2 regions of the Komagataeibacter sp. SM21 genome follow, and region 2 is predicted to be linked to the other one. Evidence: riboswitches for the same ligand, from Rfam matches in the RefSeq annotation. Region 2 holds a riboswitch; the other holds the start of a gene.
What was found. A riboswitch is a leader RNA that binds a small molecule or an ion and turns the genes downstream of it on or off. The one in region 2 is predicted to bind thiamine pyrophosphate.

Region 1: linked by a shared signal. The riboswitch ahead of ACBR42_RS04240 (ABC transporter substrate-binding protein) and the one ahead of thiC (phosphomethylpyrimidine synthase ThiC) in region 2 are both predicted to bind thiamine pyrophosphate.

What each region holds. Positions count from the first base shown of each region.
Region 1 is NZ_JBGLOV010000003.1:69,525-76,785, reverse strand. It holds gene ACBR42_RS04255 (porin) at 1-972, opposite strand, end outside; gene ACBR42_RS04250 (hypothetical protein) at 1,419-1,691, opposite strand; gene ACBR42_RS04245 (DUF2721 domain-containing protein) at 1,794-2,321, shown strand; gene ACBR42_RS04240 (ABC transporter substrate-binding protein) at 2,341-3,258, opposite strand; TPP riboswitch at 3,365-3,467, opposite strand; gene ACBR42_RS04235 (cytochrome bc complex cytochrome b subunit) at 3,530-4,744, opposite strand; tRNA gene ACBR42_RS04230 (tRNA-Arg) at 5,020-5,096, opposite strand; gene ACBR42_RS04225 (efflux RND transporter permease subunit) at 5,167-7,261, opposite strand, start outside.
Region 2 is NZ_JBGLOV010000003.1:280,858-288,118, reverse strand. It holds gene ade (adenine deaminase) at 1-1,394, opposite strand, end outside; TPP riboswitch at 1,542-1,688, shown strand; gene thiC (phosphomethylpyrimidine synthase ThiC) at 1,791-3,632, shown strand; gene ACBR42_RS05270 (DksA/TraR family C4-type zinc finger protein) at 3,817-4,080, shown strand; gene ACBR42_RS05265 (branched-chain amino acid aminotransferase) at 4,253-5,344, opposite strand; gene ACBR42_RS05260 (nitroreductase family protein) at 5,488-6,354, opposite strand; gene ACBR42_RS05255 (MDR family oxidoreductase) at 6,683-7,261, shown strand, end outside.

The DNA.
Region 1 (7,261 bases), 210 kb from region 2:
ACCCACGCCGATACGGCCCAGCGACGTATTGCCCGGCGCCGAGTTGCTGCCGGTTGAACCGACACTCAGCAGCGTGGCGTCATCAAGGATGGCGTCGCCGCCAAAGATGCCAAGGTCACGACCAATCTTGAACGTGCCCCATTTCTTGTTGCCCGCCGTCACGTAAACCTGACGAAAATCGATGCCGGCGGTTCCCAGCCCGACCGGGCTACCACCCGTATTGGCGTTGAATGCGCCGTTCTTGGCATTGTTGATGCCGGGATACATGCCCATCACGGCGGCAAGGTCGATGCCGTTCTGTGTGGTCTTGAGCTTCAGGATCAGGCCCGCGGGCAGCAGGCCGTTACGCAGCGCGGAGGAATCGAACCCGCTCGATCCGGTGGAAACACCGCCCGCAACCGGATGGCCGCCAGCCGGGCTGTTATAGGTGTAAAAGCCGTTGATGAAGCCGGACAGGTTGATGTCGATCGGCCCTGCCTTGAAGGTCAGGCCGCCACCGGGCACGTATTTGTCCACATGCACCAGCGATGAACTGTCCATGGTGTGCTGGGCTGCAAGCCATGTGGATTCCGCCGATGCCGCGCTGGCCTGCGCACTGGCCGCCGCCTGCTGGGCCTGCGCCAGTACATCGTTGGGGTCCATCCCGCCACCGATGTCGATCTGGCCGGGCGGCTGGATTTTCTGGCCCATGGCGGTGCGCATCTGGGTGTGGGTGGATGCGGGAATGGTGGTACGACGCTGGGCAGGCATGTACTGCTGCGCACGTGCGGCGGAGGCCGCTTCGCGCGCATGCTGCATATGATGGGCCAGCAGGCCGCGGTATTCGCCCTGTGTCAGGCTGCCCTTCGCCTTCAGGATATCGAGGAGTTCACTGTAATCATCAGCACGCGCGTCTTCAGGGCAGGCAAGGGATGCCCCGCTACTTGCCATAACAACTACTGCGCCAATACGCGCCAATTTTCCAGCCGACATAGTATTAAACTCCCTGTCCGCATTCCTGTTGTATAAAACCCGGCGGGTCAATGGGGGCTGGTGGCTGTCCCAGGGCGCGTATCCCGACGGAACCGGGGCATGAGCGTGCAGGGATTCTTCCTTGCACGGGCAGGAGAAAAACAGCGGGTTTCCGATGGGCGGAAGGAATTTGTTAGCAAATATTCCTTTTTTTTTATGCAAGGTTCAAAAAACAGTCATCCTGAAAAAGCTGTGTGTTTCCCGACCGGTTCCGTACGATATTGCAGTACGCACCCGCCCGGAACGGAGAGGAATGGTCCGGATACGAAACATTGTATCGGATGCATCAAACAATCGTGTGCGCATGAATTTCCAGATTCTGTTCAATAAATCAGATGGGGGCAGGGGTTCATCCAACCGGAAATACAGCACACATCATCACAAAGCTGTGTTTATATTTTATTGACTTAATTCTTGACTGTAACCTGCGGGCCTACCTCACCACCCGGCAGGGCGCGGGCCTGACGCCACGCGGTTTCCAGCGCCTCGACCATCGTGCCCTGCGGGGCGGTCCAGTCCAGTGCATCATCGCCGGGCAGCGTCAGGCGCGCGCGCCAGCAGGTGCCGCCGTTACCGTCGGGTTGCCGGTCGATGTTTACGGACCAGTCGTCGGGAATGCGGGACAGGACGCGCGTCAGCCGTTTTTCAGGCGTAAGCGGCGTGGCGTAGTTATGCGACATGACGGTGGCTCCTTTCTTGTCTGTATCGATCCTGCCCCTTGACGGGGGCAGGGATAAGCCCAAAAAACGCAGGTCCTGACCGCATCCAAGGATATATCCGCAGTGTCTGCCTTTCCCGGCCTTATTCCCGATGATTCCGTCGATGGCGTTGCCCATCTGATCCAGACAGCCCTGACACCCGTCTTCATGCTGTCCGGCATCGGTACATTGCTGAACATGTTCAACACCCGGCTTGCCCGCGTCAGTGATCATATCGAGACGGTGCGCGACAAGCTGGAAAATGCGGATGACACCACGGACACCAAGGGAAAGGACAGCACCAGCGTGCTGCTGCGCCGCCTGACCCACCTGCATTACCGCACGCTGCTGCTGGATGCCGCGATCCTGTTCGCCGGTGTGGGCGGCGCATCCGCCTGCGGGTCAGCTTTCGCGCTGTTTCTGGGCAGCGTGCGGGATTCCGCCATCGCCTGGTGGCTGGTGCTCATGTTCGGCAATGCGCTGGTCTGCACCGTTATCGCGCTGGCCATGTTCCTGGGGGACAGCATCGTCGCATGGCACGGCCTGCGGGTAACGACGTTCCTGCCGCACAGGCGCGACATGCTCAATAACATGGCCCTTGAACAGGACTGATCGCCGCACGGGGCTGGTTTCAGGGGGCGGGATCAAGGCTGAATGGGTCAACCGCATACTGTTCCAGCGCAATGTCGCGGGTCATCATGCCGTGGGCATGCAGGAAGGCGGCAAAGGCCCGGTAGCGCGGTATGTTCAGCAGCGCGGGCTGTTTGCACAGCCGCGACAGCGTCGCCTGCCACGCCGCATGGTTCAGCGGGGTGTCGAGTTCCGGGTGATCGTGGATCGCCTGCGCCAGAATGGTGTCGGGGTGGTTGATAAGCGTATTCGTCCCTTCCGCCAGTGCATCCATGAAGGCGCGTATCCATGCCTCACGCACATGATCCCGTCCCACCAGCAGGACCAGTTCATCGGACATGGGCACGCCGTGCTCCTCGGGGAAGAAGGCTGAAACCCTGACGCCTTTCTGTTGCAGGTCGATCAGTTCATAGGTCCGCACGGCCCCGATCACCGCATCCACCGCATGGCTTATGATTGCCTGTTCAAGCTGGAAATTGACATTGACCTGATGCACGTCGGCAAGGCCAAGCCCCGCCGAATGCAGCATCGCGTCCAGTGCCGCATCATCCACCCCCGGCATGGAAATGCCGACCGTCCTGCCCTTCAGGTCCGCAATGGTATGGATGGTGTCACTGGCGATCAGGACGTTGAGCGGCGTGTCAATCAGCGTGCCCACGCGCATCAGCGGAATGGACTGATCGGCCAGCATGCCCAGTTGTGTCTGGTAGGAAACGGCCATATCCGCCTGTCCCGCCGCGACCAGACGGGCGGGCGATCCGGGATCGGCAGGCGCGATCAGCCTGACATCAAGTCCATGGCGGGTGAAGGCGCCGCTATACTGCGCGGCCAGCAGGCTGGCATGATCGGCATTGAGGAACCAGTCCAGCACCACGGTCACCTGCCGGTCGGCGGCGCGCACGGGTGTCGCCACGACCATGCAGGCCAGCAGCCCCAGCAGGGCGAAAAGATGATGGACAAGGGTGCGCATGTGCCTTCCTTCCAGCGTATCAGCGACGGATGGCAGGCAGGGCGCAGGCTTGGTGGGCCATGGCAGGACGCCTCCCTTCGCTGGCATGACCCAGATCAGGTTCAACGGGTGTGATCTCAGCCCGGCACTTCTGTTGCAGGGCACCCCGGTCGGGCAGAGAGTGTGTGAAGGCGGCGTCGCCCGTCAAGTCACGGCTTGCGGACCGTGCGCGATGGCAGGCTCAGCCTGCCGTGCCGCGCATTTCCCACCGTGCGCACAGGGGCAGCAGCACAAGGAAGTAGCTGAAATAATACAGTGTCGCGATCCGGCCCACGATCATCCAGCCCCCTTCGGCATGGTGGCGTCCAACCAGCCCCATCAGCACGAAAGCCGCCACCAGCCCCGCCATGCCAGCCCGGCACAGCGGACGCAAGCGGGCCGAACGGATGGGGGATCGGTCAAGCCATGGCACCGCGAACAGGATCGCGATTGATCCCCCTGCTGCAAGCAGGCCGCCGAATTTTGACGGAACAGACTGCAGCATCCCGTAAAAGGGCAGGAAATACCATTCCGGTTCGATATCGGCGGGCGTGTGCAGGGGGTTGGCGGGACGGTAGTTTTCCGGTTCGGACAGCAGGTCGGGCCACAGGAAGGCGAGGGCTGCGAACACCAGTGCGAATACCACCAGCCCGGTCAGGTCCTTGGTGGTGTAGTACGGATGGAAAGGGACGGTGTCGTGCGCGTTCAGGGGTTTGCCGGTCGGGTTGTTCGGCCCCGGTACATGCAGGGCCGCGACATGCAGCCCGACAATGGCGACGATGGCGAAGGCCATGACAAAATGCAGCACGAAAAAGCGGTGGATGAAAATATCCCCCAACTGGTCGCTGCCTTCCATGATGTGTTCAAGCGTGGGGCCGATAACCGGCACGGCCCCCACCGCCTTGCCCGCAACATCCGCCCCCCAGTAGGACATCTGCCCCCATGGCAGGACATAGCCCGCAAAGGCTGTGACCATGACCATGACCAGCAGCCCCAGCCCCGACAGCCACAAAATCTCGCGCGGCTGTTTGTAGGAGCCATAGTACAGCCCCCGGAACAGGTGGATATAAAGTGCGGCCATGAACAGGCTCGCCCCGGTGACATGCATGGCGCGCAGCGCCCAGCCGCCGGGCAACTGGCGTTCGATCATCTCGATGGACATGAAAGCGCCCGCCGCGGTGGGCGTGTAGTTCATGGCAAGGAAAATGCCGGTCGCCAGCATGAGCACCAGCACGGCGCACAGGATCGCCCCGAAATTCCACAGCGCGTTCAGGTTACGCGGCATGGGGAAGTCCACATATTCCTTGCGGAAAGCACTGATGACAGGAAGCCTGCGGTCAATCCACGAAAGGACGCCGCCACCCGATGCGGGTTCCGCGTGGGGGGGAATGTTTTCGGGGAGGCCGGACCCGTTCATTCTTGTTTCCTGAATTCAGACAAAGAAAGATCAGCCACGGGTGTAGCAGCCCCGCAGGCGGCAGGCACCTTTCTTTTTGGAACGTCCCGCCCCCGCATGGGAAGGGCTGGCTTGCACACAGGCGGGCACCGTGGCGCATGACGGAAACCGCGCGCGACCGGATCGTGCGATCCACCAGGCAGGCAGGCTCCGCATGGACTGTCGTTGACGCGCAGATGCGCGCACGGGACCGCTCAGGGCGATTTTCCGAATGACAGTCTGTTTTTTAAGGAAAGTGGCGCACCCGAAAGGACTCGAACCTCTAACCCCCAGATTCGTAGTCTGGTGCTCTATCCAGTTGAGCTACGGGTGCGCTGTGAGGCGGTTTCTAGCCGACACGGCTGACCCCTGCAACCCCCTTTTTTTGCTTATGGAAAATTTTTTCATCCCCGCCTGCGCGCCAGCAGCCGTCTGGCCCTGTCTACGGTCCATGTGCGGATGTGTTCCATGTAAAGATAGACCACCGGCGTGGTGTACAGCGTCAGCAACTGACTCATCATAAGCCCGCCCACCACCGTAATGCCCAGCGGGCGGCGCATTTCTATGCCGTAGCCGCTGTTGGTGATGAGTGGCACGGCCCCAAGGGCGGCGGCCAGCGTGGTCATGAGGATGGGCCGGAAACGCTGGATGCAGGCGTCATGGATCGCATCGCGCGGGGAAAGTCCCCGGTCGCGTTCGGCATGCAGGGCGAAATCCACGATCAGGATGGCGTTCTTTTTCACGATCCCGACCAGCAGGATCATCCCGATCATGGTGATGAGCGAAAATTCCTGCCCGCTGGCCCACAGCGCCAGCACCGCCCCCACCCCGGCGGAGGGCAGGGTGGACATGATGGTCAGCGGGTGGATGTAGCTTTCATACAGGATGCCCAGCGTCACGTAGATCGTGAACAGGGCCGCGATGAAAATCAGTACCTCGTTGATGATGGCTGACTGGAACTGGGCTGCCTGCCCGGTGAACCCGCCATGGATGGAAGGGGGCACATGCAGCCTGATCATGGTGTCCGCTATGGTGGCGGATGCATCGCTCAGCGCCATGCCGGGGGCAAGGTTGAAGGAAATGGCGGCGGAAACGAACCCGTCCTGATGGGAAACGGTGATGGCGGTGGGACGCGGCACCAGACGCGCCACGTCGGAAAGCGGGATCATGGTCTCGGTGGAGGAGGATACGGCCGAGCCGTTCGACGCGGCACTGCCCCCCGCCAGCCGGTTGGCGATCTGGTTGCGAAAGGACTGCTGGCTGAGCTGCGTGCTGCGGCTGGCCTGTGTCCCGGCCTGCGTCGTGACGCGCACGGTATTGGATACCGTGCCGCCGCCGGGACTGCCCCCGGCGGTCGAGATGCGGAAGCTGTTCAGGATATCGGGCGATGTCCGGTACTGGTCGGCAACTTCCATCACCACATGATAGGTGGTGAGGGATGTCGAGATATTGGATGCGGCGCGCTGGCCAAAGGCATCGTACAGCGTGTTGCTGACCAGTTGTGGCGTGACAAGGTAGCGCGCCGCAAGATCGCGGATGATGTCGGCATGGATCGCCGCGCCGTTATTCATGACATTCGTGGTCACATCGCGCAGGGCCGGGGCCGTGCGCAGGGCGGCGGCCAGTCTTGGCACCCATGTATAGATGTCATCGGCGCTGTCGCTGGTCAGCAGGTAGCGGTACGCGCCTTCCTTCTGCCGTCCGCCGCCGCCGCTTATGTCGCCTGCCGAAAACAGTGAAATGTCGAGCCCCGGAATATCCTCCAGCCGTTTATGGATGCGGGCGATCATGTCGTCCGGGCTGTCATCGCGCCGGGAACGGTCGATCATCTGCGCGAAAGCCTGGCCTTCGATATTGGTGTCCCCGGAAAAGGCGATGACTTCCTGCGTGTCCCTGTCCACCATCATCGCGTCACTTATGGCGCGGATTTTCTGCGTCATGGCGGGAAAGGACGTGGTCTGGTCGGCCCGGAAGAAGTTCATGACCAGGGCCACGTCCTCCTTCGGCAGGATGCCCTTGGGCATGAACACGATCACCGCAATCATCACCCCAAGGCTGAGCGGCAGGGTAATGGCGGTCAGGACATGATGGCGCAGCGCCAGTGACAGGGAGCGTTCATAATGGCGCAGCAGCCACTGGTACCCGCATTCCAGCCTGTCGCCCGCGCGATGCGGCCAGCGCCGCCACCATGGCGCGGTGGCATCGGGGGGCGCCTTCTCGCCCACTTCCAGAAACAGGCTGCACATCATGGGCGTCAGGCTCAGCGCCAGTACCAGCGAGACCGTGACGGTGATCGCCAGTGTCATGGAAAACTCGAAAAATACCTTGCCCGGCGTGCCCGCCAGCAGCAGCAGCGGCAGGAATACCGCCACCAGCGATATGGTGATCGACAGCACCGTAAACCCGATTTCACGCGATCCCCGTAGCGCGGCAGCCTTGCGGTCCATGCCGGCTTCCATGTGGCGGGCGATGTTTTCCAGCACCACGATGGCGTCATCC
Region 2 (7,261 bases):
ACCACACATATGTTGTGGCTGTCATGCCCGACGGAGGATGCAAGCGCCCCGCCCGACAGGCCAAACCCCTTAACGAACCCGCGTCCGATATTGTCATTATGGCCATGGCGCGCCACCACGCAGATCCGCGCGATGTCCTGCGCCGGGTCCGGCTGGACAATCCCGTCACGCACCGGCAGGTCGGCATGCAGGAAGGGTGTGATGATCTGGCCGGGCAGCAGGCCGATCACGGGACGCTGCGTGCCGCTGCCCGTAATTTCCATGTCCCGTGCCGTCACGGGCGCGGGCAGGTTGATGCTGTCGATGCCAACGGGGGGGATGATCTCACGCGCGGCGAACAGCGCGTCATTGACCAGTCGCCCGGCGCTGATCACGTCCGACACCCGGCATTCGCGCAGATCGTCCAGAAGCACGATATCCGCCCGCCGTCCCGGCGCGATCAGGCCCCGGTCGCGCAGGCCAAAGGCGTTCGCCGCACTGAGCGAGGCACTGCGATATGCCGCCAGCGGTTCCACGCCCAGCGAGATGGCAAGGCGGATCAGGTAATCCAGATGGCCTTCATGCGCGATTTCCAGCGGGTTGCGGTCATCGGTGCAGAAGGCGAAGAACGGGGACGTAACCGGGTTGAGCAGCGGCACCAGCGCGCGCAGGTCCTTGCATACCGATCCTTCGCGGATCAGCACCATCATGCCCTTGCGTACCTTTTCCAGCGCTTCTTCCGCCGTCGTGGCCTCATGGTCGGTGGTGATGCCCGCAGCAAGATAACCGTTGAGCCTGCGCCCGCGCAGCAGCGGGGCGTGGCCATCAATATGACCGCCGGCAAAGGCTTCCAGCTTTTCCATGCATACCGGATCACCATTGAGCACGCCGGGAATGTTCATGAATTCCGCAAGGCCGATCACCTTGGGATGGTCACGATAGGCCAGCAGGTCCGCAGCACCCAGCGTGGCGCCCGATGTTTCCAGCGCGGTGGACGGCACGCAGCTTGAAAGATTGACCCGCAGGTCCATGACCGTGCGCAGCGCCGCTTCGGTAAAGTAATCCAGCGCGGGACGGCCCAGCACGTTCGCCATTTCATGCGGATCGCAGATGGCGGTGGTCACGCCATGGGGCAGGACGCAGCGGTCGAATTCAAACGGGGTGATCAGGGAGGATTCGACATGCAGATGCGTATCGATAAAGCCGGGCACGGCGATGCGGCCATGCCCCTCGATCACCGTGGCGCCTTCGTAACTGTCCAGCGTGCCCACGATGGTATCGCCACAGATGGCGATGTCGGTCGGCAGCAGCGCCCCGGTCACCAGATCGAACAGGCGCACGTTCCTGATGACGGTATCCGCCACCACACGCCCGCTGCCCTGTGCAATCCGATCTGAAATGGCGCTGCCTGTCATACTGTCCTGCTTCCCCGGAAAAAGATGTTGCCTGCCCGCACTCTATCACAACGGCGCGGATGACAAATCGGCACACGGATTCTTTTTCGCCCCGCCTGCCCCGCTTTTCGCAATATCGTTGACAAGGACGGCAGGATTCATGATCCTGAAATGACCAAGGGGAGTCCCGGCAAGGGGCTGAGATACCGCTGGCATGACCCGGTCATGCGCGCGGGGACCCTTCCGGGCGCATGGTGCGTCCCGGGGAACCTGATCCGGCTCATACCGGCGGAGGGACTGGTGCGGACAATCGGCATACCCCTGCTGGCCCCTGTGGCCGAAGGTCATGCGCATACAGGCGCATAGCCCGGTTTTCTCCCCACACCCCCTGTCGGAGAGGAAACGAGGAGCATAGCCATGTCGTCCGTTGCTTCGCCTTCATCTCCCGACCATGTCACCACCGGCCCCATACTGGGGTCCGTCAAGGTCTGGTCATCACCCGTCGGACACGCTGACATCCGCGTGCCCTTTCGTGAAATAGCGCTGGAACCCAGCGCGAACGAACCGCCGGTACGGGTGTACGACACATCCGGCCCCTATACCGATACGACGGCACGCATCGACGTACGAAGCGGGCTTGATCCGGTGCGTGCGCCGTGGATTGCGGCACGCGACCTGCCCACAGTGACACCCCGCGCCGTACGCCCGGAAGACAACGGCTTCGCCCAGGGCGAACATCTGGTCTCCGCCTGCCCTGCCCCCCATGCGGTGCATGAAGGCAGGCAGGGGCAGATGGTCACGCAGTACGAATTCGCCCGTGCCGGCATCATTACCGAAGAAATGATCTACGCCGCCCACCGCGAGAACCTTGGCCGCGCCACCATGGATGCGCACGCGGAAGAACGCCGCGCGGATGGCGAGGATTTTGGCGCGGACATCCCCGCCTTCGTCACACCGGAATTCGTGCGCGCCGAAATCGCGGCGGGTCGCGCCATCCTGCCCGCCAACATCAACCATCCCGAACTGGAACCGATGGTGATCGGGCGCAACTTTCTGGTGAAGGTCAACGCCAATATCGGCAATTCGGCTGTTACCTCCTCGGTGGCGGAAGAAGTGGAGAAAATGGTCTGGGCCATCCGCTGGGGCGCGGATACGGTCATGGACCTGTCCACCGGGCGCAACATCCACAACATCCGCGACTGGATCCTGCGTAACGCGCCGGTGCCCATCGGCACGGTGCCGCTGTATCAGGCGCTGGAAAAGGTAAATGGCGTACCTGAAGACCTGACATGGGAAATCTTCCGCGATACGCTGATCGAACAGGCGGAACAGGGCGTGGACTATTTCACCATCCATGCCGGGGTGCGCCTGCGCCATGTGCCGCTGACCGTCAACCGCGTGACGGGCATCGTCTCGCGCGGCGGGTCGATCATGGCCGGATGGTGCCTGCACCATCACCGCGAGAGCTTCCTGTATGAACATTTTGAGGAAATCTGCGACATCATGCGCCGTTATGATGTCTCGTTCTCGCTCGGTGACGGGCTACGTCCCGGCTCGATTGCGGATGCCAATGACGCCGCACAGTTCGCCGAACTGGAAACACTGGGCGAACTGACGAAAATCGCATGGGCGAAAGGCTGTCAGGTCATGATCGAGGGGCCGGGCCATGTGCCCATGCACAAGATCAAGGTCAATGTGGAAAAACAGCTCCGCGAATGTGGGGAAGCACCGTTCTACACCCTCGGCCCGCTCACGACCGATATCGCACCGGGATATGACCACATCACATCAGGCATAGGGGCCGCCATGATCGGATGGTTTGGCACGGCGATGCTGTGTTACGTCACCCCCAAGGAACATCTTGGCCTGCCCGACCGCAATGACGTGAAGGTCGGTGTGGTCACATACCGCATCGCGGCCCATGCCGCCGACCTGGCCAAGGGACACCCGGCAGCCCGTATACGCGATGACGCCATCAGCCGCGCGCGCTTCGATTTCCGGTGGAATGACCAGTTCAGGCTGTCACTCGACCCGGATACCGCATGCGCGTACCACGATGAAACCCTGCCGCGTGAAGCCCACAAGAACGCGCATTTCTGTTCCATGTGCGGGCCGAAATTCTGTTCCATGCGCATAAGCCACGATCTGAAGGCCAATGCCGAACGCATGGCGGGTATGGAACAGAAAAAGGAAGAATTCCGCAACAGCGGCAACCGCATTTACGTACCCGTTGAGGAAACGGTCACGCCTGCGGAATAACAGCCGCTCCATCCAGCCCGTGCGGCAGATGTCTGCCTGCTGCTGCACGGGTGCCGGACCACAGACCCGTCGCCCGCCGCCTCATCGGGGCTGGCACCGAATTCCGGTCATATCGATCACGAACCGTTTTGTCTGAACATACGTCACGCGATATACTGCGTGCTTTCGTTTCAGGAGAACACGCATGGCCACCGGTTGGGCTCCCGACGGAGCCGTACAGGATCAGATCGACGATACGATAGCAGACGCCGTCAAACGGGCACGGTCCCATATCCCCACAGGCGAAAGCGAAACCAGTTGCCGTGAATGCGGGGAAGACATCCCCCCCGCCCGGCAGCAGGCGATGCCAGGCGTCAAGCTGTGCATCGACTGCCAGTCTGAACGCGACAGGAAGCCGGTCTTCACCGGCATCAACCGCCGGGGAAGCAAGGACAGCCAGCTTCGCTAGCAGCCCGTGAGACCCGATCCCGTATCACAGGACATGACCACAGACCTGCCTATTGACAAGAACTGCCACCCAATCCGGGATGGCGGGCTGCGGCATCAATCCAAACCAATCCGCTCACCCACCGTCTCAGGCATGATCCGGCCAGACTGACTGGCCGGATCATGCGGGAAAATCAGATAACCTTTTCCACCCAGCCATGCGGATCTGCCGCCGTGCCGCGCTGGATGCCGATCAGGGCATTGCGCAGCTTTTCCGTAACCGGGCCAATCCCCGCGCCATCGCCAATCACCGCGTCACCGTTACGGCCACAGAAACGGCCAATGGGCGAAACAACCGCCGCCGTGCCGCAGGCAAAGACTTCCTTCAGACGGCCAGAGGCGGCATCAGCGTAAAGCTGGTCGATGCCATAGCGTTCTTCACGCACCGTCAGGCCCATCTCCCGCGCCAGGGTCAGCAGCGAGTCGCGCGTGATGCCCCGCAGGATCGTGCCGGTCAGGGCTGGCGTGGAGACCGAACCGTCATCGAACACGAAAAACACGTTCATGCCGCCCATTTCCTCGATCCAGCGGCGTTCGACCGCATCAAGGAACAGCACCTGCGCGCAGCCGTGCGTCTTGGCTTCCTGCTGGGCCATGAGGCTTGCGGCATAATTGCCGCCGCATTTGGCCTCACCCGTACCACCGGGGGCCGCGCGGCAGAAATCGGATACCCACACGCTGACCGCCTCGGCCCCGAAATAGGCGCCGACAGGGGAAGCAATGACCATGAACAGGTATTCACCCGCGGGCCGCACGCCAAGGAACGTCTCGCTCGCGATCATGAAGGGACGGATATACAGGCTCTCGTCCGGATTGCCCGGCACCCATGCGTGGTCCACGCGCACAAGCTGGCGCACGGCTTCGACAAACAGTTCCTCGGGCACCTGCGCCATGGCCATGCGCTCGGCTGATTTGCGGAAACGCGCGGCATTGGCATAGGGCCGGAACAGGGTGATCCCGCCTTCCGCCGTGCGGTAGGCTTTCATCCCTTCGAAAATTTCCTGTGCGTAGTGCAGCACGGCTGCCGCCGGGTCCAGTGTCAGAGATGCGTAGGGCTGTACGCGCGCGTCATGCCATCCCTGGCCTTCCTCATAGCGGATAACGACCATGTTATCGGTAAAGACACGCCCGAAACCGGGATTGGCCAGAATCTCCGCCCGGCGCTGCGCCGAAACCGGCGACGCATTGGGAGAAAGCGTGAAGGGAAGGGAAGTGGCGCTGTCCATAGCCGTTGTTTCTCTTTCATCATGACGCTGGCGCGATACGCAAGGCGCGCGCTCATGCCCGCCGTCAGGCGCGGGCATCGCTAGCAGAAGTTCACCAGAACATTCCGCCGGTCAACCCCGCCCTGCGCGTAAACACCCTGCTTTCACGCCTGACCCAGCACAAAACCAAGCCCGCGCAGTGCTTCAGGCAGGCGTTCACGCCCATGCAGCGCACTGACATCCCCCAGACGCGCCAGCACGCTTTCGCTCCAGCTACGCCCCGGCGATCCCTGAGCGGTACGGGCCGCACGCAGCCGTTCATCATAGGCCGCGATGACAGCCGGGTCGTTCGCGGCAGCACTGTCATACCGTTCGGCATGCAGCACGGCATGCTGCGGCAGGCGGGGCTTGATGGCGATGGGACGCTGGCGGTCGGGGTAGCCGACACTCATGCCGAACAGCGCAACCGTACGCGCGGGCAGGCCAAGTTCGGCGGCAATCGCTTCGGGCCGGTTACGCACCGCGCCGACATACACGATTCCCAGCCCGTAGGATTCAAACGCGGCAGCGGCATTCTGCGCGGCGAAAGCCGTATCCATGACGGCGGCCAGAAAGGTATCGAGGCAGTCCACCCCCGGCAGGTCACGGCCATGCGCCTGCCCCACATGGTCCAGCCGCGACAGGTCGGCAACCCATGCAAGGAACAGCGGCGCCTGCGCGATGAAATCCTGATCCCCCGCTATCTTCGCAAGCCGCGCGCGCCGGTCGGCGTCGCGCACGGCAATGACGCTCCATCCCTGCAGGTTGGATGACGTGGAGGCCGACTGCGCCGCGGCCACGGCGGCCTCCAGCACCCCATCAGGCAGGGCGCTGGCACTGAATCCCCGCACGGAGCGGTGCGTCATGAGACCGCGCGCCACCGGGCTTTCGGGCAATGCGGGGGCTGCGGGCGGCTGGGTGCCGTACCGCGCCCGCCACAGCGCGGTCATGGAAGAAAGGGCCGGAAAGGACGAAACAAGACTGTCGGACATGAAATGCCTCCTGCCTGTGCAATGGTGGCTGGATAATAAGCACACCACACTGCCTGTCTGGCGGGAAGCGTGGGAAAATCACACCTGCCCTGCACATTTTCGCATCATGGCGCAGGACGGCCATGCGCCACCATCCGGTCATGGACCGACCGGATGGTCTTTAAAAAGATCCTTTGAAAATCTTGTATTTTTCAGGATGCACTTTTCTTCACGTTGCTGCGATGTCACAGGGCTGTAAATAGGAAACCATACCTGAATCCTGCATGAAAGTTACAGTCACGCCGCTCCGGCCACGCGTTTCCCCTGCCCATAAAGGAAGTCCGCCAGCATGTTCGAGGCCCTGATGATCTCCCGCACCGACGATGCGGTCACGACCCGCGTGGAACAGGTCGATCCCGCATCCCTGCCCGAAGGCGATGTAACGGTCGCGGTGGATCATTCCAGCCTCAATTACAAGGACGCACTGGCCATTACCCGTGGCGCGCCGGTGGTGCGGCGGTTTCCGATGGTACCGGGCATCGACCTTGCCGGTCGCGTCATCGAATCGGAAGACCCACTCTATCGCGCAGGCGACCGGGTGCTCGCCACCGGCTGGGGACTGGGGGAGACGCACTGGGGCGGCCTGTCACGCATGGCCCGCCTGTCGGGACGGTGGCTGCTGCCACAGCCTGCGGGCCTGTCCTCGCGGCAGGTGATGGGAATCGGCACGGCGGGCTTTACCGCCATGCTGTGCATCATGAGCCTTGAAGAAGGGGGACTGACCCCCGCCAGCGGACCGGTCATCATAACCGGGTCGGGCGGTGGCGTGGGTGGCATGGCCATCATGCTTCTGGCGCAACTGGGCTATCAGGTCACAGCCGTAACCGGCCGCCCGCAGCTTCATGCCTATCTGACCCGTCTGGGCGCG